4 regions of the Allofournierella sp. CML151 genome follow, and region 2 is predicted to be linked to each of the others. Evidence: predicted binding sites of a transcription regulator. Region 2 holds the regulator's gene; each other region holds the start of a gene.
What was found. Region 2 encodes HrcA, which represses chaperone genes, less so after heat shock. Its sites were predicted from a motif close to TGTTAGCACTCNNNNNNNNNGAGTGCTAACA; they were not measured.

Region 1 (6,013 bases), on a different contig from region 2:
CAAGCTCATCGCCCGCTTAAGCCACGAGCTGAACGCACCACTCATTGCCAGCGGCCTGATTGCCGACAAGCAGGATGTGATCGATGCACTGGGCGCGGGCGCGGTGGCGGTGTCCAGCACCTGCCCGGCGGTGTGGGAGCTGTAACGCCGTTACAGCCGTCGGTATTCCCGCGCGATGCACACCCCACCTGCCCCGGCCATTCCGATGCCCAGCATCAGCAGCCACACCCGCCAGGTGCAGAACAGATGGCTGGCATACGGCCCCAGTACCGTATACCAGGCCTGATAGGGCTGCTGGCTTTCAATCAGAGCAAACAGCAGCGCCGCTGCCGCCAGCACCACTGCCGCCGCCATGCGAAAATGTGCCTTTGCCCGCCGGGACTGCTCCCGACCGTCCGGCTGCTCCAGATCTCCCGGCTGCGCCGGGCTTTGAGCGCCGAACAGCAGGGCATCGGCGCTGACCGAAAAGACGCCGCACAGCTGTTCGAATTTTTCCAGCACGCCGGGCGGGAATTCCGCCCGCCGGATGCGTCATCCTGCTCAAACATACAAAAAAAGTGCCCCGGCCAGCGGACTGCTGGCCGGGGCACTTTTCTGTTTTTTTGCCGCGGGGGCTCTGCTCTGCGCTTAGCCCTCGATCTGGATGCTGCGGGAGGCGGGGGTGACTTCGCCCTTCTTGGGCAGGGTCAGCTCCAGAATGCCGTTGTTGTAGGCAGCCTTGATGGCGGTGGTGTCGATGCCGCTCACGTCGAAGCTCCGGCTGAAGGAACCGAACTTCCGTTCACGGCGCACGTAGTTGCCCTTGTCGTCCTTCTCGCCGCTCTCGGAGTTGTGGCGGGCGGTGATCATCAGGTTGTCACCGTTCAGGTCGATGGCGATGTCCTCTTTGTTGAAGCCGGGCAGCTCCGCCTCCATCAGGTAGGAATCGCCCTTATCCTGAATGTCGCAGCGGAACTGGCTCATATCGCCGAAACCGGTGAACAGGCTGCGCTCCATGTTATCCAGATAGTTGAACAAACTGTTTTCTTCACGGCCAAACGGAATCATACCAAACATAAATTGCTCCTTTGCTCCGCGCCATTTGAAATGGATTTTTATTGTAAAGCGGTGCGCATGGTACGCGGGGGCTGCACCGCTTTGTCAATCGGAATTGTCCGGGTCGGCTTCCAAGGACCCTTGCCCTTGGCTCCCGTTCCCTTTTGACAACTATATTCTACCGCCGGTTTGTGACATAAAATCGGTTGATTTATGAACATTTTGTTAATTATTAGCACTCTACCGCTTAGAGTGCTAATTCATTTTTCCTACCCTTTCCGCCATAGATTTTTGTCGCAAACCTTCCCATTTCAACCCTGCTGCCGGGCACCCGGCCGCTTGACAAATATATCGGCACCTGATATAGTTATATCGGAAGACGATATAACGCTTTCCGAGCAAGCGAAAAGGAGGGCCGCAGATGAACGAACACATCGCGCTGACCGAGGCCTTTTATTACATTCTGCTTTCGCTGTATCAGCCGCTGCACGGCTACGGCATCATGCAGAAGGCCGAGGAATTTTCCGGCGGGCGGGTGCGGCTGGCGGCGGGCACCTTATACGGCGCGCTGAACACCCTGCAGGACAAGGGCTGGATTGAGGCGCTGCCCTGCACCCCGGGCAGCCGGAAGAAGGAATACCGCATCACCGCCGCGGGCCGCGCCGCCGTGGAAAACGAGCTGGCCCGGCTGCGTGAGCTGGTGAAAAACGGCGAACAGGTCACAGGAGGGAATCCGGTATGAAAAAGATCATCCACCGCACGTTTTTTATCTGGAACTTTGAAAAGGAGATCGCCTGGCTGAACGAGATGAGCCGCCAGGGCTGGCAGCTGTGCCGGGCGGGGTTCTTTGTGTATGAATTCGAGCAGGGCGAGCCGGACGAGTACCAGTACCAGCTGCAGCTGCTGCGCAAGGCCGACCCGGATTACCTGGCCTTTCTGGAGGAGACCGGCATCCAGGTGGTGGGCCGCTGCCTGAACTGGATCTATCTGAAAAAGAAATCGGACGGCCAGCCCTTTGAAATCTTCTCGGACCTGGAGGGCGTGCTGCGCCATCTGGACGGCGTGCTGGCCCTCTGCGGCGTGATCACGGCGGCGAACCTGCTGCCCGGCTTTGCCAATCTGGCCAACAGCAACCTGCACCAGCTCAGCTGGCTGAACCTGGCGCTGGCCGCCGTGGGCGCGTTTGGCTTCTGCAAGCTGTATCTGCGCCGCCGGGCGCTGACCGCCGGGCAGGACCTGCACCGCTGACCGTTGCCCCGCCCCGCCCGCCGGGGATATAATAAAGAAAAAAGGCAGGTGTGCAACCATGACCGACGACGAGCTGCTGTTTTTTGACTCCATGCCCCAAATGCTGCCCATCTACGAGGCGTTTTGCCAAGGGCTTGCGGACCGGGGCCTTGCCTTCACCGCCAAGGTGAGCCGCACCCAGATTTCGCTGCGCAACCGGTATGTGTTCGCGGCGGTGTCGCTGCCCTGGCGCAAGGTGAAGGGCTGGCCGGAGGAATACCTGCTGGTGAGCCTGGGGCTTTCCTATCGCAAGGAGTCCCCCCGGGTGGCGGTGGCCACCGAGCCCTACCCCAACCGCTGGACCCACCACATCCTGCTCACGACCCCCAAAGAGGTGGACGCCGAGCTGCTGGACTGGACCGAAGAGGCCTACCAATTTGCCCTCATCAAATGATGTTAACAAACCGGGCGAAAGCGGCAGGTTTGGTTGGTGGCCTTTTGCCGCGGCTGGCGGTATACTGAAAGTGCAGAATACACAAGCCAACAGGAGGTTTTACCCATGATCTTTGCAAGCGGTTTGTATCACGCCCGCAAAAAGAGCGGCCTTTCCCAGGAGGATGTGGCCGGAAAGCTGGGTGTTTCCCGCCAGACCATCTCCAAGTGGGAAACCGGAGAAACATTGCCGGACATCCGCCAGTCCAAGCGGCTGGCCGTTTTGTACCACATCACGCTGGACGAGCTGGTGGAATACGATTTCGACGAGCAGCAGGCCCGGGAGATGATCGACAGCGTGAGCGAGGAGGCCCAGGCCAAGATCGACTGGAACAAGGTATGGAGCAAGAAATACCCGGTGCTGGCCACCTACCACAAAACGGTGCGCATCCAGGACTACGCCCCTCAGCTGCGGGAGATGCTCACCCAGCTGCAGGTGGAATACGGCTACAACACCACCGACGCGCTGCTGGTATTAAAGGACATTCTGGCCCGGGTCTGGAAGGGTCAGATGTGATATTTCAGAAAGGACACCCCATGGACTACACCCGCGAAGAGCTGGCCGAAGCAAAGCGCCAGATCGACTCCACCCTGCACAAGCTTCGCCAGACGGTGAAGACCTTTGAAGCAAAGGAAGACCCGGCCCGCTACAAATCCCAGCTCACGCTGGCAAAGCGGCGCATCGAGGCCTTCACCATCGCCAATGAGCTGATCCAGCGGGAGCTGGACACGCTGGGCCGGTAATTTTACCGCAGCCGGGGCAATTCAAATTGTTCCCCGGCTGTTTTTTTGGTATAATGGGAAATAATTCACCCAATCGTTTTTGATCCCTGCGAGGTATCTCGTTATGCCCATCGACATGAAGCTGGTGATCTCCGGCCAATTCAAGGAGCTGGTGCGCCGGGGCAATGTGGACAAGATCACCGTGACCGCGCTGATCGAGGAGTGCCACATCTCCCGCCAGACCTTTTACTACCATTTTCAGGACATCAACGACGTGATGGAGTGGTCCGTCCGCCGCGAGACCGAGCAGCTGCTGCGTCAGAGCCTGGAGCTGCCCCAGCTTCGCTGCGGTCTGGAGCTGCTGATCGCCCACACCGCCGGGCAGTTCGACGTGCTGAACAAGCTGCTCTGTTCCCACCGGCGGCAGTGCTTTACCGACGCCCTCACCGCCTGCGTGCGGGTCTTTCTGAACGGGCTGCTGGAACGCTTCCGGCCGGACTTCGCGGTGAACCAGCCGGACCGGGAGGTCTTTCTGGATTACAATTCCCGGGCGCTCACCGGCGTGCTGCTGGACTACGGCGACCGCCGCGAGCTGGACGCCGCCCGGCTTTCCGCCCAGCTGGAACGCATCCTGCTGCGCCAGCTGGCCGAGCCGCTGGAAGAGATGTGACATCAAAACAAAACAACGCCCGGCCCTGTTGTAACATGGGCCGGGCGGCTTGTTTTTGCCCGGAGAACGGGCCTGCACGGCCGGTTTTCCCCACCTGCAACCGCCGGTTGACAAATTGAACAGCAAACTGGGTGGCGGGTAACCGGCGCTTTTGCTACAATGAGAGCAACAAAACAGAACCTGTAAGAAGGAGTTGTGGGAATATGATCTTAGCAGAAAAAATCATGAAGCTGCGCAAGGCCCAGGGCTGGTCCCAGGAGGAGCTGGCGGTCCAGCTGGGCGTGTCCCGGCAGTCGGTGTCCAAGTGGGAGTCCATGGCCTCCATGCCGGACCTGGATAAGATTTTAAAGATGAGCGAGCTGTTCGGGGTGAGCACCGATTATTTATTAAAGGACAACGCCGCCGAAGAGGAGGGCTGCGCCGCCCCCATCCTGGAGGAAGGCCCCGCGCCCCGGTCCATCTCGCTGGAGGAGGCCAACGCTTACATGGACCTGAGCGAGCGCTGCCACAAATTCATTGCGCTGGCGGTGGCGCTGTTCATCCTGTCGCCGGTGCCGCTGGTGGCCATTGCCGGTATGGCAGAGCACGGGCGGCTCGCCCTCAGCGAAGACGTGGCCGCCGCCATCGGCCTGCTGTGCCTGTTCGTGATCGTGGCGGCGGGCGTGGCCATCCTGCTGCCCAGCGGCATCAAGCTGGAGCGGTATGAATTTCTGGAAAAGGAGCCCATCGCCCTGGAATACGGCGTGGCGGGCATCGTGGAGACCAAGCGGGAGGCCTTTGCTTCCACCTACCATTCGGGCCTGGTGGTGGGCATCGTGCTGTGCATCCTGAGCGTGGTGCCGCTGTTCTTCTGCATGGCGCTGGAATCCGAGCTGGCCTGCGTGTTCGCGGTCTGCCTGCTGCTGACCCTCATCGCCGTGGGCGTGTACATCATCATCCGGGTGGCCTGCCTATGGGAGACCTACGAAAAGCTGCTGGAGGAAGGCGACTACACCCGGGAGCACAAGGCGGAGAACCGGCGCAACGACCCCTTCGCCGGCTTCTACTGGTGCCTGACCACTGCCATCTATCTGGCGGTGAGCTTTTACACCGGCCAGTGGGCCCGCACCTGGATCATCTGGCCGGTGGCGGCGGTGCTGTTCGCGGCGCTGCTGGCTCTGCGCCGGATGCTGCGCCAGCCCCGCTGACCTTCTGCCCCAGACCCGAGTTCCCCGGGTCCGGGGCTTTTTTGCGCCTGTCCTCCAATCGCATCTGGCAAAGCGCCGCCGGGTGTGATATGGTATTGTTGGATTGGCCCACAGCCCGCCCCCCACCGCGGCGGACACGGCCCGAAAAAAACTCCGCGCCGCCCGGCGGCCGGGGGGAGGACGTTATGAAAAAAACAGCCATCATCAACATCTACAACTTCATCCGCAAGTCCCACGAGGAGCCCAGCCGCTTCATTCAGGACGATTTCGACACCATCCGAAAGCAGATTCAGCTGGTGCGGCAGTACGGCCTGCCCGCCACCTACGCGCTGAAATACGACGCGCTCACCGACCCCCGCTACCAGAAGCTGCTGCGGGAGGAGACTGCCCCCCAGGACGAAATTTCCGCCTGGTGGGAGATCACCCGGGAGCTGTGCGAAAAGGCCGGGGTGCGCTTTCGCGGCCAGGTGACCGAGGAGTTCGACGAGCGGGTGAACAGCGCCTACTGCATCGGCTACGAGCCGGAGGAGCGCAAGCGCCTGGTGGACGCCTACATGGACACCTTCTTTTCCGTCTTTGGCCGCTACCCCAAAAGCATCGGCTCCTGGGTGCTGGACACCGTGACTTTGGAATACGCCGCCGAACGATACGGCATCACCGCCGCAGCCACCTGCCGGGA
Region 2 (6,013 bases):
CCGCCAAAGCCGCCGAAGCCGCCCGCGCCGCCTGCGCCTGCGCCGTAGCTGGGGTCTACGCCCGCAAAGCCGAACTGGTCATACCGGGCGCGCTTTTCCTTGTCGCCCAGAACCTCGTAGGCCTCGTTCACTTCCTTGAACTTGGCCTCGGCCTCCTTGTCGCCCGGGTTCAGGTCCGGGTGATACTTTTTGGCCTGCTTGCGGTACGCTTTTTTCAGTTCATCGTCGCTGGCGTTCTTCGCAACGCCAAGGACCTCGTAATAATCGCGTTTGTCTGCCATAAATTTCTCACCTAAAAGCCCGCCGGGCGGGCCCCTCATGTAAAATCACTGAAATCAGCAAAACCAGAAATTGCCGCCCCAGCCTGGGCCGGGGCGGCTGAGTATATTATTTTATACTTCTTTGAAGTCCGCGTCAACCACGCCGTCGTCGGGCTTGCCGCCATTGGCAGCGCCGGCGTCCGCGCCGGGCTGTGCGCCCTGAGCAGCCTGAGCGTTCTTGTACAGCTCCTCGCTGATGGCATAGAACGCCTTCTGCACGGCCTCCTGCTTTGCCTTGATGGCCTCGGTGTCGGTGCCCTTCAGAGCTTCCTTCAGCTCGTTCAGCTTGCTCTCCACTTCCGCCTTCTTGGAAGCGTCCACCTTGTCGCCCAGCTCGTTCAGGGTCTTCTCGGTCTGGAAGACCAGCTGCTCGGCGCCGTTGCGGGTGTCGACCTCTTCACGCTTCTTCTTGTCCTCGGCGGCAAACTGCTCGGCCTCACGAACGGCCTTATCGATGTCGTCCTTGCTCATGTTGGTGGAAGCGGTGATGGTGATGCTCTGCTCCTTGCCGCTGCCCAGATCCTTGGCGCTTACATGCACGATGCCGTTGGCGTCGATGTCGAAGGTAACCTCGATCTGAGGCACGCCACGGGGAGCGGCGGGGATGCCGTCCAGCTTGAACATACCCAGGCTCTTGTTGTCGGCAGCCATCTCACGCTCGCCCTGCAGCACGTTGACCTCAACGCTGGGCTGGTTGTCAGCAGCGGTGGAAAAGATCTGACTCTTCTTGGTGGGGATGGTGGTGTTGCGCTCGATGATCTTGGTGCAGACGCCGCCCAGGGTCTCGATGCCCAGGCTCAGAGGAGTAACGTCCAGCAGCAGGATGCCGCCGACCTCCTTGTTCAGCACGCCGCCCTGGATGGCAGCGCCGATGGCAACGCACTCGTCGGGGTTGATGCCCTTGAAGGGCTCGCAGCCCATCTCCTTCTTAACAGCCTCCTGCACGGCGGGGATACGGGTGGAACCGCCCACCAGCAGAACCTTGCCCAGATCGCTGGGACGCAGGCCGGCGTCCTGCAGAGCCTTGCGCACGGGAGCCATGGTGCGCTCCACCAGATCGGCGGTCATCTTGTCGAACTGGGCGCGGGTCAGGGTCATATCCAGGTGCTTGGGGCCGGTGGCGTCGGCGGTGATGAAGGGCAGGTTGATGGCGGTGCTGGGCACGCCGGACAGCTCGATCTTGGCCTTCTCAGCGGCTTCCTTCAGACGCTGGGCAGCCATCTTGTCGTTGCGCAGGTCGATGCCGTTCTCCTTCTGGAACTCGTCGGCCATCCAGTCGATGATGCGCTGGTCGAAGTCGTCGCCGCCCAGGTGGGTATCACCGTTGGTGGCCAGAACCTCGGTCACGCCGTCGCCCATCTCGATGATGGACACGTCGAAGGTGCCGCCGCCCAGGTCGTAAACCATGATCTTCTGGTCGTTGTCCTTGTCAGCGCCGTAGGCCAGAGCCGCAGCAGTGGGCTCGTTGATGATACGGCGAACGTTCAGGCCCGCGATGGTGCCGGCGTCCTTGGTGGCCTGACGCTGGCTGTCGTTGAAGTAAGCGGGCACGGTGATGACGGCCTCGGAAACGGTCTCGCCCAGGTAAGCCTCGGCGTCCGCCTTCAGCTTGGCCAGGATCATGGCGCTGATCTGCTGGGGATTGTAGTCCTTGCCGTCGATGGAAACCTTGTAGTCGGTACCCATGTGGCGCTTGATGGAGCTCACGGTACGCTCGGGGTTGGTGATGGCCTGGCGCTTAGCCACCTGGCCGACCAGACGCTCGCCGGTCTTGGTGAAGCCCACCACACTGGGGGTGGTGCGGGCGCCCTCGGCGTTGGCGATCACAACGGGCTCGCCGCCCTCGATAACGGATACACAGCTGTTGGTAGTACCCAGGTCAATACCAATAATCTTGCTCATAATCTATTCCTCTCCTTCTCGAATCGTGTCAGAATGAAGTTAATTGTTTTTGTATGAAAAAGCCGTTTCGGCTTTTTGACTTATTCAGCCACCACAACGGTAGCATGGCGGACGACCTTGTCGCCCAGCTTGTAGCCCTTCTGGAAGACCTGCACCACGGTGCCGCTCTCCTGGCCTTCGGCCGCGGGCTGCTGCATCACGGCGCTGTGCACCTCCGGGTCAAAGGGAAGGCCCAGTGCGGGGATCTCCTCCACCTTGAGCACCTTGAAGGCGGCGGCCGCTTTGTCCAGCGTCATCAGCACGCCCTTCTTGTAGTTCTCGTCGGTGGTGGGGGCGTTGGCCGCCATATCCAGGGTGTCCAGAATCGACAGGATCTGGCTTACCGCGAAGCCCACGCCGTTGTTAAAAGCGGCGTCCTGCTCGCGGGCCGACCGCTTGCGGAAGTTCTCATACTCGGCGGCGGTGCGCAGCAGCTGGTCCTTGGCGGCGCTCAGCGCTGCCTCGGCGGCCTGCGCCTGGGCCTTTGCGGCCTCCAGCTCGGCGGCCAGATCCTTTTTCTTTTCCTTGCCGTGCTTCTTGTGCTCCCGCTCGGTGTTCTCCTCCGGAGCGGCGCCGGTCTCGGCGGCTTTGGTTTCCTCCGCCGGCTGCTCTTCGGGCTGCTGGGCGGGGTTCTTTATCTCTTCGCTCATGTATTGTCCTCCTGCGCCTTGCCGGCCATGCATTCGCCGAGCTTCAAGGCATAATATTCCAGAATGGGGATCAGCTGTTCAAAGGGCATTCGCACCGGGCCCAGCAGCGCAATGGCTCCCGTGAGCCCGCCGCCTGCCAGATACCGCTTGCCCATCACGCAAAGGCCGGGCATGGGGTTTTCCATATCCTCCCCCAGCAGCACCGAAGTGCGGCCGGTGGGCGGGGTGATGAACCGGCCCGCCTTTTCCTGATCGGCGAACAGCTCCAGCACGCCGGGCAAACAGCCTTCCAGCTGGGGCCAGCGCAGCAGATACTGCTGGCCCTCCAGATAGCTGCGCGCCTTGGCGGCTTCGCTCAGCAGTGCCGCGGCGGCCTGCACCACCGGGTACAGCGCCGGGCCCCGCTCGCCCATGCTGGCGGTCACGGATGCCAGCCGCTGAGCGCTCAGGTCTGCCGGGGCGATAAATGCCAGGCCCCGGTTCAGGGCCATGGCAACCAGCTGCGCGTCCTGCCGGGAAAAGCAGGTTTCCAGCCGGGCCACCCGGGTTCGCACTCCGCCCGCGCTGGTCACGCCCAGCACCGCTGCGGAATAGCGGCCCACCTGCACCACCTCAAAATGGGCAATGCGCAGATCGTCGGACCGGGGGGTGGTGGCGGCCACCGTGTAGCCGGTGTGCTCCGCCAGCGCCTTGGCCGCGCCCTCTGCCAGCTTATCCGGCTCGTAGTCCAGCCGGGCGAACACCTGGTCGATCTGGGCCTTCTGGCGGGGGGTAAGACCCGCCTTGAGCTGCATCAGATGATCCAGATAATACCGGTAGCCCTTGGCGCTGGGCACACGGCCCGCGCTGGTGTGGGGCTGCTCCAGAAGGCCCAGCTTTGTGAGGGCGGCCATCTCGTTGCGCAAGGTCGCGCTGGAGACCGCCATATCCAGATACTGGCTCAGAAGACCCGAGCCCACCGGTTCGCCGCCCTGGGTATACAGGGCAACAATCGCTTCCAGCACACGCTGCTTTCGATCATCCATCGGCACAGGTCCTCACCTCTTTCGCTTATTGTTTTAGCACTCTATGTTCCCGAGTGCTAAGTCTATTTTACTCCATTTTATACGGCTGTCAAGGGGGTGCGCAAAAATTTTAAAAGTTTCATGCTTTGTTCACAATCTCCCGCCGGGGCGGGCAAAACAAAGGCTCCCGCGGCCGGTGCTGGCCGTGGGAGCCGGAAGGTTGGCGCTTCAGTCCTCCACCTGCTTTGCCAAAAAGGACGCGGCGATCTGCAAGGCGGCCTGCTCCGATTCATCGGGGCGGGCGCTCTTGTCGGCCGAGAGCAGCAGCACCGCCCCCGCCACATCGCCCCCGGCCAGCAGCGGACAGGCGCCCAGAATGTGCTTGTCCGCCCCCTCGCAGGGGAAGACGCACTCCTCGGCTTTGCCGCTGTGCCAGAAGGGCTTGCGCCGGTCCATGATGCGCTCCAGCGGGATGCTCACGCCCCGCTCCTGGTAGTCCCGTTTGGACCCGCCCGCGGCGGCGATGATGCTGTCCCGGTCGCAGACCAGGGCGGTCAGGTTCAGCGCCTTGTTGAGCACCTCGGCATACTGGGCGGCAAAGCCCGTCAATTCGCCCATGGGGGAATATTTTTTGAAGATGACCTCCCCCGCGCCGGTGGTGAAGATCTCCAGCGGGTCCCCCTCCCGGATGCGCTGGGTGCGGCGGATCTCCTTGGGGATGACCACCCGGCCCAGATCGTCGATGCGTCTCACGATTCCTGTTGCTTTCATGGCAGACTCCTTCTTTGGATTGGTATTGTAATTCGTAGTATCTGCCAGAATTTCCAGTTTATGCACGCCGGAAGAAAAAAGGCCCCGGGCGGCAGCATGCCGCCCGGGGCCTTTTTGTAAAATCCGGTTTATTCCGCGCCCACCAGGCCGTTCCACAGCCGGTAGTACACACCCTGCTTTGCCAGCAGGGTCTCGTGGGTGCCCTCTTCCTCGATGCCCTCGGCGCCCAGCACCAGGATGCGGTCCGCGTGCTGGATGGTGGTCAGCCGGTGGGCGATGGTCAGGGTGGTGCGGCCCTTGGCCAGCTGCTCCAGGCTCTTGCCCACCAGCACCTCGCTCTCGTTGTCCAGTGCGCTGGTGGCCTCGTCCAGAATCAGGATGGGCGGGTTCTTCAGAAATACCCGGGCGATGGAGATGCGCTGCTTCTGCCCGCCGGACAGCTTCACGCCCCGCTCGCCCACGTAGGTATCGTAGCCGTTTTTCAGCTGGGTGATGAACTCGTGGGCCCCGGCCAGCTTGGCGGCGGCGATCACTTCCTCCCGGCTGGCGCCCACCTTGCCGTAGGCGATGTTCTCATACACGCTGCCGCTGAACAGGTACACGTCCTGCTGCACCACGCCGATGGCGCTGCGCAGGCTTTTCAGGGTCACGCTGCGCACGTCCTGATCGTCGATCAGAATGCGGCCGCCGGTCACATCGTAGAACCGGGGGATCAGGTTGCACAGGGTGGTCTTGCCGCCGCCGGAGGGCCCCACCAGGGCCACCTTCTCGCCGGGCCGGATGGACAGGTTCACATCCCGCAGCACCTGATTGTGGTCGTCCGGATATTCAAAGCTCACGTTCTCCAGCCGGATGGCACCCGCCTTCACGTCCAGCGGCTTTGCGTCCGGCTCGTCGAAGATCTCCACGTCCGCGTCCATGATCTCGCAGAAGCGCTCGATGCCGGTCATGCCCCGCTGGAACTGCTCGGCAAACTCCACGATGCGGCGGATGGTGGCGATGAGGGTGGTCACATACAGCATGTAGGCCACCATGTCGCCCGGATCGATCTTGCCGTACACCAGAAACAGACCGCCGGCCACGATCACCACCAGATACATCAGGCCGTCGAACAGGCGGGTGCTGGTCTGGAAGGCAGCCATGTAGCGGTAGCTCTGCTTTTTGATGGCCTGGAAGGCGGCGTTGTCCTTTTCGAACTTTTCCTTCTCCACTTCCTCGTTGGCAAAGGCCTTCACCACCCGCTCGCCCAGCAGGCTGTCCTCAATGCGGGCGTTCAGCTCGCCGATCTGCACCCGCTGGCGGCGGAAGGCCGCCCGCATCTTCTGGT
Region 3 (6,013 bases), on a different contig from region 2:
CACGGTGGACAAAATGGAAGCCGTGCCCGGCACCCAGACCGCTGTGGACCGGGAGCGCTTTTTCGCTCAGGTGAACGAGATCGGCATCAGCGTGATCGGTCAGAGCGGCAACCTGGCCCCGGCGGACAAGAAGATGTACGCTTTGCGGGATGTGACTGCCACCATCGGCTGTGTACCGCTGATTGCTTCTTCCATCATGAGTAAGAAGCTGGCCGCCGGCTCCGATTGCATCCTGCTGGATGTGAAGACCGGCAACGGCGCTTTCATGAAGACGCTGGACGATTCCATCGAGCTGGCAAAGGCAATGGTGAGCATCGGTCAGCACAACGGCCGCAAGGTGGCCGCCCTCATCACTGATATGGACACCCCGCTTGGTCATAACATCGGCAACAGCCTGGAGGTGATCGAGTCGGTGGAGGTGCTCAAGGGCCACGGCCCGGCGGACCTGACCGAAGTGTGCTACCAGCTGGCGGCTAATATGCTGTATCTGGCGGGCAAGGGTTCGCTGGAGGAGTGCCGCCGCATGGCGGAGGAGGCCGTTGCCAGCGGCGCAGCCTACGAGAAGCTCAAGCAGATGTTTGCTGCCCAGGGCGGTGATGTGTCGGTGCTGGATGATCCGGATAAGTTCCAGAAGGCGAAGTTCAGTCGTCCGCTGCTGGCAGCCGAGAGTGGCTACCTGGTGCGGATGAACACCGAGATGGTGGGCAACGCCAGCGTCTGCCTGGGCGCGGGCCGCATCACCAAAGAGGATACCATCGATTTTGCAGCCGGCATTGTGCTGCACAAAAAGACCGGCGACAAGGTGGAAGCGGGCGAATGCCTGGCCACCCTGTATGCGGATCACGAGGAGAAGTTTGCCGCGGCGGAGGAGATGTTCCGTGCGGCGCTCACCTTCGGCCCTGCGCCTGAGCCGGTGCCCGCACTGGTTATGGCCCGTGTGACCGAGGAAGGTGTGGAGCGGTTCTGAGAACCTGAAACCATTCTTTCTTCAAAAGTAAACTTGATAAAAGCCCGGCGGAGTATTTCTGCCGGGCTTTTTGATTTAAAGATAGACTCCTGTTTCGGGGCGAGAAAAGAAGAAAGAAAAACCGCCCGGTAAAATCAGCATTGCTGATGATACCGGGCGGTTTTGTTCTGTTTGCTTTTGGGGGAATCAGGGCAGGGGAGCCGGAATTACTTCAGCAGCTCGCACACAGCCTGGGCGTAGGCCACGGGGTCCTCGATGGGCATGCCCTCAATGAGCAGCGCCTGATTGTACAGAATGTTCGCATACTTGCCCAGCTTTTCGGTCTCGCCGTTTGCCTGCAGATTCTTCAGGGTCTCGAATACGGGATGAGAAGCGTTCAGCTCCAGTACCTTCTCGCTCTTGGGAGCAGGCATGTCACCGCTGTTAGGCATGGCGTTCAGCACCTTCTCCATTTCCAGGCTCAGGGGGCCTTCGCTGGCGATGCAGACCGGATGGCTCTTCAAACGGGTGGACAGACGCACCGCGGTAACCTTGCCGTCCAGCGCGGTCTTCATGGCCTCGAACAGGTCCTTGTTGGCCTCGCTGGCCTCCTCGGCGGCCTTCTTCTCCTCTTCGGATTCCAGGCCCAGATCGCCGCTGGAGATGTTCTTGAACTCCTTCTCCTTGTCCTTTTCGCCGTAGTGACGCAGCACCTGCAGGCAGAACTCATCCACGTCCTCGGTGAGCAGCAGCAGGTCGTAGCCCTTATCCAGCACCAGCTCGGCGGCAGGCAGCTTGGCCAGACGCTCAGTGGAATCGCCGGCAGCGTAGTAGATGTATTTCTGATCCTCAGGCATCTTGTCCACATATTCCTGCAGACTGATCAGCTTGTTTTCCTTGGCGCTGTGGAAGAGCAGCAGGTCCTTCAGCAGATCGCTGTTGGCGCCGTAGCTCTCGTAGCAGCCGAATTTCAGCTGGCGGCCGAAGCTCTTGAAGAACTCGTCGTACTTCTCACGGTCGTTGTTCTTCATGGCGTTCAGCTCGTTCTTGATCTTCTTTTCCAGGCTGTTGCGGATCAGCTTGAGCTGGCCGTCCTTCTGCAGCATCTCACGGCTGATGTTCAGGCTCAGGTCCTGGCTGTCCACAATGCCCTTCACAAAGCTGAAGTGGTCGGGCAGCAGATCGGCGCACTTGTCCATGATCAGCACGCCGGAGGCGTACAGCTGCAGGCCCTTCTCGTAGTCGCGGCTGTAGTAGTTGAAGGGAGCGTGACCGGGGATGAAGAGCAGCGCGTTGTAGGTGGCAGTGCCCTCGGTGCGGCTCACGATTACCCGGGCGGGGTCGGTGAAGTCGTAGAACTTATCCTTGTAGAACTGGTTGTACTCCTCGTCGGTTACCTCGCTCTTGCTGCGCTTCCACAGGGGGACCATGCTGTTCAGGGTCTCCAGCTCGGTGTAGGTTTCGTACTCGGTCTTGTAATCCTCACCGGCATCGGCAGGACGCTCCTTGGCACGGGTCTTCTCCCGCTCCATGCGGATGGGGTAGCGCACATAGTCGCTGTACTTCTTCACGATGTGCACCAGGTTGTACTCGTCCAGGAACTCGTCGTAGTTCTCGTTCTCGGCGTTCTCCTTGATCACCATGATGATCTTGGTGCCCACATCTTCCTTGTCGGCCTCGGTGATGGTGTAGCCCTCAGCACCGGTGCTCTCCCACTGCCAGGCGGTGTCGCTGCCAAAGGCGCGGCTGATCACGGTGACTCGGCTGGCAACCATGAAGGCGGAGTAGAAGCCCACGCCGAACTGACCGATGATGTCGATGTCCTCGGCCTTGTTGTCCTTCTTGAAGTCCAGGCTGCCGCTGCGGGCGATGGTGCCCAGGTTCTCCTCCAGCTCTTCCTTGGTCATGCCGATGCCGTTATCGGTCAGGGTCAGGGTGCGGTTTGCCTTGTCCAGCTCCAGCAGGATCTGGTAATCCTCTTTCTTGGTGGTGACGCTGTGGTCGGTCAGGCTCTTGAAATAGAGCTTGTCGATGGCGTCGCTGGCGTTGGAAATCAGTTCGCGCAGGAAGATCTCCTTGTTGGAGTAGATGGAATGGATCATCATGTCCAGCAGCTTTTTGCTTTCGGCCTTGAATTCTTTTACAGCCATGATTGAACGCTCCCTTTTATGAAAAAGTATTGTAAAACAAAAAAAGATTAGCACTCGTTATGTTTGAGTGCTAATCTAATATACACCTTTTTGAAGAAAACTGCAAGAGGGTTCACAAAAAGTTTAAAACTCCTTGCGGCTGTAGATGCGGGTGGCAATGGCCCAGCAAAGCAGGTATACCGCAATGCAGCCCACCGGCATCACCACGGCCCAGCCCCAGATGGCCAGATCGCCCAGAAACAGTGTTTGCAGCAGGGGCGGCAAAGTCAGATCCTGCAACAGGTCCAGCTTGTCCAGCATCATCACACAGCCGAACAACGCCGCCGCAACCAGCAGCACTGCGGTGCGGGCTTTCTCCACGCCGTATTTGTAGGAAAGCGCCAGGGAAACGCCGAAGTAGGCAAGGCATACAAAGGAAACCGCAAGCAGGCTCAGCAGGTTTTCCATCAAAGGCTCGCCCTTCAGCAGAGCCAGCAGACCGCACAGCAGTGTGCCGATGGCAAAGCTGATGAGCAGTGCCAGGGTGATGAGAATGAACTTGGCGCCTACGAGCTGCCGCTTGCTCACCGGCAGGCTGGCAGCATACAGGTCCCATTTGGAATAGTTGTCGATGGTCAGTCCGCTCAGAATATAGAAGCCGGAAATCCAGGCAAAGAAGAACACCATGAAAGTGAAGTCCATCGTCAGAGCCATAGCGCTGTAAAGCACCAGGACCAGAGTCAGATTTTTGTGGTACGCATGCCAGAGAATGAAAAAGTCTTTTTTCAGCAGGCCGATCATTGTGCATCCCTCCCGGTATAAAACTGCATGATGTCCTCGATGCTGGCCCGGTCGATCACTGCGTCCGGCAGAGCCCGGCGGGCGGCGGCCACGTCGCTGACCAGTGTCTCACAGGTGAAGCCTGTCTTGCGGGTGGCCACCTTGATCCGGCTGTCCAGCGCCTCCAGCTGCTCCGGGCTGCAGCGCAGAACACCGTACTTTTCCAGCAGCTCGTCCCGGTCCATCTGGAACAGCAGCTTCCCCTTGTGCAGATAGGCGATGGAATCCGCCACCTTTTCCAGATCACTGGTGATGTGGCTGCTCATCAGAATGCTGTGGTTTTCGTCCTGGATGTAGTCCCGCAGGTAGTCCAGCACTTCGCCGCGCACCACCGGGTCCAGGCCGCTGGTGGCTTCGTCCAGAATCAGCAGCCTGGGCTTGTGGGCCAGAGCGGTGGCCAGCCGGAACTTCATCCGCATGCCCTTGCTCATATCCTTGATGAGCTTTTTCTCCGGCAGCTGGTAGGCATTCAGCAGCCGGGTGAATTCGCCGCTGTCCCAGCCGGGCTGCAGGCTCTTCATGATGCTGTTCACCTGGCGGGGCGTGAGCGTCTCGTAAAAGAAGGAATCCTCCATCACCACGCCGATCTGGGATTTGTCCAGCCGGTTGGGGTCGGTGCAGCCCAGCACCTCAATGCTGCCCCCGTCGGTGTGAATGGCCCCGAAGATGGCCTTCAGGGTGGTGGTTTTGCCTGCACCGTTTTCTCCCACAAATCCCACAATGGTGCCGGTGGGCACGGTCAGGTCCAGATTCTCCAGCGAAAAATCCTTGTAATGCTTGCACAGGCCGCGGATGCAGATCGCGTTTTCCATAGGATCAGTCTCCCTCCAACAACAAGTTCAATGTTGCCAGCACCTCTGCCTTGCTGATGCCCCCGGCCAGCGCGGTGTCCACCGCCTGCTGCAGGTATCCCTCCATCTTTTTCAGGGTCTCCTCCCGGTGCAGCTCCAGGTTCTGGGGCGCAACGAAGCAGCCCTTGCCGGGCACCGTGTTGATGAATCCGGCCTTTTCCAGGTCCTCATAGGCTCGTTTGGTGGTGATCACGCTGATGCGCAGTTCCTTGGCAAGCAGCCGGATGCTGGGCAGCGCCTCGCCCTCCTTGAGTCTGCCGTCAAAGATGGCGGCGCGGATCTGGTCGGTGATTTGGGCATAAATTGGCTTTGGGCTGGAATTGCTGATGTAGATCTCCATCAGTCTTCCTCGCTTTTCATATGATTTTGCCAGACTGTACATATCTGACATGTACAGTATATACGCATATATACACAGTTGTCAAGGCCGCAGCAGAAAAAATTTGAAAAACGCCAACGGCCGGATGCGGACATGATACAATTTGGATACGAGCGGCAGGTATCATCAAAGCACAGGATGAGCTCCGCCCATGCAGAAACAGAAAAGAGGAACCCCTAATGAACCCGATTTTGATCGTTGATGACGAACGCCCCATTGCCGAGCTGATCGAGCTTACTTTATTGCAGGCGGGCTACCGGTGTGAGATTGCGCTGGACGGCGAGACCGCCGCGGATAAGATCGAGACCGGCCGGTATGATCTGATTTTGCTGGACATTATGCTGCCGGGCGTCGATGGTTATGAGCTGATGGAATATATCCGGCCCACCGGAACGCCGGTGATTTTTCTGACCGCCAAGGGCATGCTGGCGGACCGGGTGCGGGGCCTGCGCATGGGGGCGGACGATTACATTGTAAAGCCCTTCGAGCCGCTGGAGCTGCTGGCCCGAGTGGAGAGCGTGCTGCGCCGGGCAGGCAGGGGCGGCGGATTGCTGCGGGCTTTTGGCGTTGTGGTGGACCCGGCGGCCCGCAAGGTGGAAAAGGACGGCGTGCCGGTTCCTCTCACCCCCCGGGAGTTTGACCTGCTGGTGCTGCTTTTGCGCAACCAGGGCATTGCCCTCTACCGGGACGTGATGTACGAACGGGTGTGGGGCGGCGAGGAGGAAGCGGGCAGCCGCACGCTGGACCTGCACATCCAGCGCCTGCGCAAAAAGCTGGGCCTTGCGGACAAAATCAAAACCGTGTATAAAATCGGCTATCTGCTGGAGGTGGAAACGTGAAACTGGCAGCCAAATTAACGCTTGCCATT
Region 4 (6,013 bases), on a different contig from region 2:
TGTGCGAAAATAGCCGCGGAGCTCGTTTCCGGCTCGGGGGTGCCATCCTGCAGCACAACAATGGTGTAGATCGGATCTTCGGCGGGATAAAAGCCCGCAAACCAGTAGTTCATCTCTTCCCTGCCCTCTTGGTTGAACACAGCAGTCTGGGCGGTGCCGGTTTTGCCTGCGGCTGTGCCGTTTTGAGGGGCAGCCTGTGAACCGATGCCCTCGTTCACCACTCCGGCCAGCATGTCGCACAGGGTCTCGGCAGTGGATGCGCTCACCACCTGACGGGTATCCGGCTGATAAAGCTGCCGGACTGCCTCGCCGGTTGTCTCGTCGATCACCGCTTCCAGAAAGCTTGGGCTGCGGTAGACACCGCCGGCGGCAAGAGTATTGTATGCAGCGGCCAGCTGAACCGGAGCCGCCATCAGCTGACCCTGGCCAAAGCTGAAATTTGCCAGCTGGCCCAGATCTTCCAGCGTCTCCCCATCCGGTACCACACCCTCGGCACTTTTCAATCCGCCCGCCAGATAGACCGTTTGCCCGAAGCCAAACTGACGGGCAAGTTCCGCCACCCGGTTGCCGCCCAGCTGCATGCCCAGATCAATAAAAAAGCAGTTACAGCTCTTTTCCAGCGCCCCGCGAATACTCATCAAACCATGTGCGCGATCCAGGGCGCAGTGGTAGTCGTGGTCGTTGATGGTAATCACACCTTCGCACTCCATGCTGTACCAGCCGATGCCCCGCTCCAAGGCGGCGGCAGCCAGAACCGGCTTGAACACGGAACCCACATTATATTGGCAGAGCGCCCGGTTCAAAAACGGTGAGTCTTCATTTTGCAGGCTGCACTGAATGTTATCCGGGTCAAATTCCGGCATACTCACACTGGCGCGGACCTTTGCGGTAGCCACATCCAGCACCAGAATGCAGCCGGTGTCCATAGAAGCTTGCGCAATCGCTTCGCACACCCGCTGGGTGGCGGTATCCAGGGTAAGCATTACTCCCTGGCCTTCCGCTTGCTCCTCCAGAAGCTGCGGTTCGCTGCCTGCCAGCAATGAACCCTGCGCTGTGGTTACGCACTGAACCTCACGGGCAGACCGGCCGCTGGTGAGCAGCTCATCAAACGCCTGCTCCAAACCGGCCACACCGGTGCCGTCCCCATTCAGATAACCGATCAGATGCTCCGCCAGGGGAAGCGGACAATAACGGTTAGGCACCGAATAGGTATAAATCCCCTGATCGGTAAGATCCCGGTCCACCTGAATCAGAAAAGGAGCCAGTGCGTTTCGCTTTTCGTAAAGATAGGCCTGCTCGCTGTAGGGAACATATTGAAACAGCTCCGCATAGCTGCTTTCTCCCGGAATGGACAGTGCGTAATACTGTTGGCCATATCCGGTCATAGGCGTTCCGTTACAGTCGTACAAGTTGCCGCGGCTGTTTTCGAGAGTGAGCGTGGTCACCGTTTGTGCCTGCGCCGTTTGGGCATATTCCTGATTCTGTGCCAACAGATACAGCCTGCCCATGACCACCGAAAATGCAAGAAGCACAGCGCCGAACAGCGCGGCCAGACGTTTCTGTGTCATGCTATTCACCTCCCTTTTCAGTCTGGGCAGGCGGAGAGAGTGTCATACCATAGGGATGCCAAAAACGTACAGATTTGATCCGGATGGCATAAGGGGGATTGAGACGCAAAAAGGCCTGCATGCAAAACGCATGCAGGCCTTTGCTGTTTGGGTTATAGGGGTGTGATTTGGCTTAGTACATGCCGCCCATGCCGCCCATGTCGGGTGCAGCGGGAGCAGCAGCGGGCTGCTCGGGCTCATCGGCAACCAGGCTTTCGGTGGTCAGCACCATGGAAGCAACGCTGGCAGCATTCTCCAGAGCGGAACGGGTCACCTTGGTGGGATCAACGATACCAGCCTCGATCATGTCGCAGTACTGCTCCTTCTGAGCATCGAAGCCGTAGTTGGACTTGCCGGAGCTCAGGATCTTGTCGATGATAACGCTGCCCTCCAGACCGGCGTTCTGAGCGATCTGACGCAGAGGAGCTTCCAGAGCCTTCAGAACGATGCGGGCACCGGTGCGCTCGTCGCCTTCCAGCTCGTCGCATACCTTCTGAACAGCGGGGATAGCGTTGATGGCAGCAGTGCCGCCGCCAGCCACGATGCCCTCTTCCACGGCAGCCTTAGTGGCATTCAGAGCGTCCTCAATGCGCAGCTTCTTGTCCTTCATTTCCACTTCGGTGGCAGCACCCACGCGGATCACGGCAACACCGCCGGCCAGCTTGGCCAGACGCTCCTGCAGCTTCTCGCGGTCGAAATCGCTGGTGGAGCTTTCCATCTGAGCACGGATCTGGTTTACGCGCTCCTTGATCAGCTCCTTGGCGCCAGCGCCGTCCACGATGGTGGTGGTCTCCTTGGTGACCTTGACCTGACGGGCACGGCCCAGCATGTCAACGGTGGTCTCCTTCAGGTCGTAGCCCAGCTCTTCGCTGATAACCTGGCCGCCAGTCAGGATGGCGATATCCTGCAGCATCTCCTTGCGGCGGTCGCCAAAGCCGGGAGCCTTAACAGCCACGCAGGTGAAAGTGCCGCGCAGACGGTTCACGATCAGGGTGGACAGAGCCTCGCCCTCGATGTCCTCAGCAATGATAACCAGCTTCTTGCCGCTCTGCACGATCTGCTCCAGCAGAGGCAGCAGGTCCTGGATCACGCTGATCTTTTTGTCGGTGATCAGGATGTAGGCATCATCGATCACGGCCTCCATCTTCTCGGTGTCGGTCACCATGTAGGGGGTGATGTAGCCACGGTCGAACTGCATGCCTTCCACGACCTCGGAGTAGGTCTCGGCGGTCTTGCTCTCTTCGATGGTGATCACGCCATCGGCGGTTACCTTCTCCATAGCCTCGGCGATCAGCTCACCAACGGTGGCGTCGTCAGCGGAAACAGTGGCAACACGGGCGATGTCCTTGGAGCCGTCCACCTTCTTGCTGTTGGCAGCAAAAGCGGAAACAGCAGCCTTCACAGCCTTCTGCATGCCGCGCTTCACATCCATGGGGTTGGCGCCGGCGGCAACATTCTTCATACCCTCGTGTACCAGAGCCTGAGCCAGAACAGTGGCGGTGGTGGTGCCGTCGCCAGCGATGTCGTTGGTCTTGGTGGCAACTTCACGAACCAGCTGAGCGCCCATGTTCTCGAACACGTCCTTCAGCTCGATCTCCTTGGCGATGGTTACACCGTCATTGGTGATCACGGGGCTGCCGAACTTCTTGCCCAGCACCACGTTGCGTCCCTTGGGGCCCATGGTGATGCGGACGGTGTCAGCCAGGGTATCAATACCAGCGGAAAGGGCCTTGCGGGCAGCCTCGCCATGCAGAATTTGTTTTGCCATAATGAATCTCTCCTTTTATTGCAGGATGCGCAGCGCGCATTCGATCAGTCATTTGTGAAAAGCGGAAATGGAAGTTACTCCTCAACGATGGCCAGGATATCACTCTGACGAACGATGGTGCATTCCTCGCCGTCCACCTTTACTTCAGTGCCGGAGTACTTGCTGGTGAGGACCTTATCGCCTACCTTGACGATCATCTCCACTTCCTTACCGTCTACCATGCCGCCGGGGCCAACTGCCAGCACCTCGGCCACCTGGGGCTTCTCCTTGGCGGAACCGGCCAGGATGATGCCACTCTTAGTGGTTTCTTCAGCTTCAACGGTCTTGATCACAACGCGATCTGCAAGAGGCTTGATTTTCATGGAAGATATCCTCCTATTCAAAAATAAATTTAATGATAACAAAAATTTGTTTAGCACTCATTCTCCCCGAGTGCTAATGTATATTTTAGTCGCTCTTCCAGGAAAAATCAAGTGGATAAATAAAAAAATTTTTGTGAACAAACCATGATTTTTCCCTGCAAAATTCCATTATACCGTTCGGTACGCCCTTTTCACTGTGCTTCTCTTTCCTTTTTAGCAATACCTGCCTTTGCTTTGCTGATCTCTTTTTGATTAAGAACACTAAAACAGGAAAGCTGCGGGCCGTCCTTCCGGGCCAGCCGCAGGTTTGTATTCCATGGCAGGCCGCATTATAATAAGGGCATCCATCGCCGAAAGACAGGGCGGTAAAGTGAGGAAGAATCAATGAAGCAGATATTTTTTGTGGAAGACGACCGCAGCCCGATCAGTGGGCTGACCTTTGCACTGGAACGGCAGGGCTATGCGGTGCAGGTGGCCCGCACCTTCGCCGAAGCACAGAGTGGCTGGAGGGAAAGGCCCTATGATCTAATCATTCTGGACGTCGCCCTCCCGGATGGCTCCGGTTATGACCTGTGCCGGATAATCCGGCAGACCTCGCAGGTGCCGATCTTATTCCTGACCGCTGCGGACGAAGAGACCGACGTGATCATGGGGCTGGACATCGGCGGAGATGATTACATCACCAAACCCTTCAAGCTGGCCATCTTTCTCTCCCGGGTCAATGCCCTGCTTCGCAGGAGCAGGAGTGCTTGTGATCGCGGCACAGAAATTTCATCGCACGGGATCATCCTGCGCTTGCTGGAACGAAACGCTTATAAAAATGGTACACCGGTGGATCTGACCGCCGGGGAGTTCAAACTGCTGTGTCTGTTCATGCAAAACCCGGATACGGTGCTCTCACCGGAGCAGATTTTAGGCCGCCTGTGGGACCACGAAGGCGACTACATCGACAACAGCACCCTGACGGTTTATATCCGCAGGCTGCGTGCAAAAATTGAGGATGAGCCTGCGAATCCCCGGCGCATCGTAACCATTCGTGGTATGGGGTATAAATGGAGCAGTGCGGAGTGAGGCATTTATGAAAATTCTTTCGGATCGAAGAATCAAAACACTTTTTATACAGATCCTTGCCTGTGCCGCGGGATTTACGGCAGTGGCCGCACTCTTATTTTGGGCTATTCCGCAAAGTGCAGCGGGATGGATATGGTTTGCCGCCATCTGTATGACGGCATTGATTCTGTCTCTGCTCCTTCGCTATTTTCGCGTTGAGTGCCACACGATGGAGCAGGCGGTGCAGCGAATCGAGGACTATCTGGAGGGGGACCTATCCGCCCGTATCGAATGCGACGATGAGGGCGAACGGAACCGGCTGTTCCATGAGGTCAATTCCCTGGCGGCCATCCTGAATGCCCATGTGGAAAACCAGCAGCGTTCCCGTCAATTCCTGAAGGAATCCATTTCCGACATCTCCCATCAACTGAAAACCCCGCTGGCGGCTCTTTCCATTTACAATGGTATTCTGCAGCAGGAGCAGGAAGACCCGGAAGTGGTGCGCCAGTTTACCGCCCTTTCAGAGCAGGAGCTGAACCGGATCGAAACACTGGTGCAGAATCTGCTTAAGATTACAAAACTGGATGCCGGAACCGTTTTAATGGAAAAGTCGGAGCAGAATCTGACGGATTTGATGCAGGCGCTGGAACAGCGGTTTTCTGTTCAGGCAGAACAACAGGGCAAGCAGCTCCGCTTTTCGGGCGACGAATACGTGGTTCTCTTCTGTGATGCTCACTGGATGAGTGAGGCTTTGAGCAACCTGATCAAAAATGCACTGGATCACACACGGACAGGCGATTCCATTCAAATCGAGTGGCGCACCTTTGCGTCGGTGGTGCAGATCAGGGTGCGGGATACCGGTTGCGGGATTCATCCGGAAGACCTGCCCCACATTTTCAAGCGCTTCTACCGCAGCCGCTTTTCCAAGGATACGCAGGGCGTGGGGCTCGGCCTGGCGCTGGCCAAATCCATTGTTGAGGCGCACGGCGGAACCATTGAGGTGGACAGTCAACCTGGTTACGGCACGGTGTTCACTATAAATTTTTTGATTCCTACAAAATTGTAGGCCGTATGTCATGGAGCAGTAGGGTTCCCATGGTACTCTTTTTCCATGCCAAATGAAAGAGAGGGACCAAAATGGATTTGTTGTATGTGGACCATGTTTCCAAAACCTACGGACAGGGTGAAACTGCTGTGCATGCTTTGAAAGAAGCGTGCTTTTCTGT

Region 1: PH256_RS11365 (Hsp20/alpha crystallin family protein) is a predicted target of HrcA. The motif match lies at 1,266-1,296, and genes of this name have one in related genera.
Region 3: htpG (molecular chaperone HtpG) is a predicted target of HrcA. The motif match lies at 3,142-3,172, and genes of this name have one in related genera.
Region 4: PH256_RS04115 (co-chaperone GroES) is a predicted target of HrcA. The motif match lies at 3,786-3,816, and genes of this name have one in related genera.

What each region holds. Positions count from the first base shown of each region.
Region 1 covers NZ_JAPNNW010000016.1:19,725-25,737, forward strand. Annotated here, with positions in the region: gene PH256_RS11355 (glycerol-3-phosphate responsive antiterminator) at 1-145, shown strand, start outside; gene PH256_RS11360 (hypothetical protein) at 151-501, opposite strand; gene PH256_RS11365 (Hsp20/alpha crystallin family protein) at 628-1,047, opposite strand; gene PH256_RS11370 (PadR family transcriptional regulator) at 1,457-1,777, shown strand; gene PH256_RS11375 (DUF2812 domain-containing protein) at 1,774-2,283, shown strand; gene PH256_RS11380 (DUF5655 domain-containing protein) at 2,342-2,716, shown strand; gene PH256_RS11385 (helix-turn-helix transcriptional regulator) at 2,822-3,271, shown strand; gene PH256_RS11390 (hypothetical protein) at 3,268-3,498, shown strand; gene PH256_RS11395 (hypothetical protein) at 3,602-4,147, shown strand; gene PH256_RS11400 (helix-turn-helix domain-containing protein) at 4,351-5,334, shown strand; gene PH256_RS11405 (chitobiase/beta-hexosaminidase C-terminal domain-containing protein) at 5,520-6,013, shown strand, end outside.
Region 2 covers NZ_JAPNNW010000006.1:110,778-116,790, reverse strand. Annotated here, with positions in the region: gene dnaJ (molecular chaperone DnaJ) at 1-281, opposite strand, end outside; gene dnaK (molecular chaperone DnaK) at 393-2,222, opposite strand; gene PH256_RS06435 (nucleotide exchange factor GrpE) at 2,303-2,911, opposite strand; gene hrcA (heat-inducible transcriptional repressor HrcA) at 2,908-3,936, opposite strand; gene PH256_RS06425 (stage V sporulation T C-terminal domain-containing protein) at 4,144-4,686, opposite strand; gene PH256_RS06420 (ABC transporter ATP-binding protein) at 4,815-6,013, opposite strand, start outside.
Region 3 covers NZ_JAPNNW010000001.1:55,491-61,503, forward strand. Annotated here, with positions in the region: gene PH256_RS00330 (pyrimidine-nucleoside phosphorylase) at 1-967, shown strand, start outside; gene htpG (molecular chaperone HtpG) at 1,174-3,096, opposite strand; gene PH256_RS00340 (ABC-2 transporter permease) at 3,220-3,876, opposite strand; gene PH256_RS00345 (ABC transporter ATP-binding protein) at 3,873-4,727, opposite strand; gene PH256_RS00350 (GntR family transcriptional regulator) at 4,732-5,106, opposite strand; gene PH256_RS00355 (response regulator transcription factor) at 5,325-5,984, shown strand; gene PH256_RS00360 (sensor histidine kinase) at 5,981-6,013, shown strand, end outside.
Region 4 covers NZ_JAPNNW010000004.1:21,021-27,033, reverse strand. Annotated here, with positions in the region: gene PH256_RS04125 (peptidoglycan D,D-transpeptidase FtsI family protein) at 1-1,568, opposite strand, end outside; gene groL (chaperonin GroEL) at 1,741-3,375, opposite strand; gene PH256_RS04115 (co-chaperone GroES) at 3,450-3,737, opposite strand; gene PH256_RS04110 (response regulator transcription factor) at 4,122-4,808, shown strand; gene PH256_RS04105 (sensor histidine kinase) at 4,816-5,853, shown strand; gene PH256_RS04100 (ABC transporter ATP-binding protein) at 5,925-6,013, shown strand, end outside.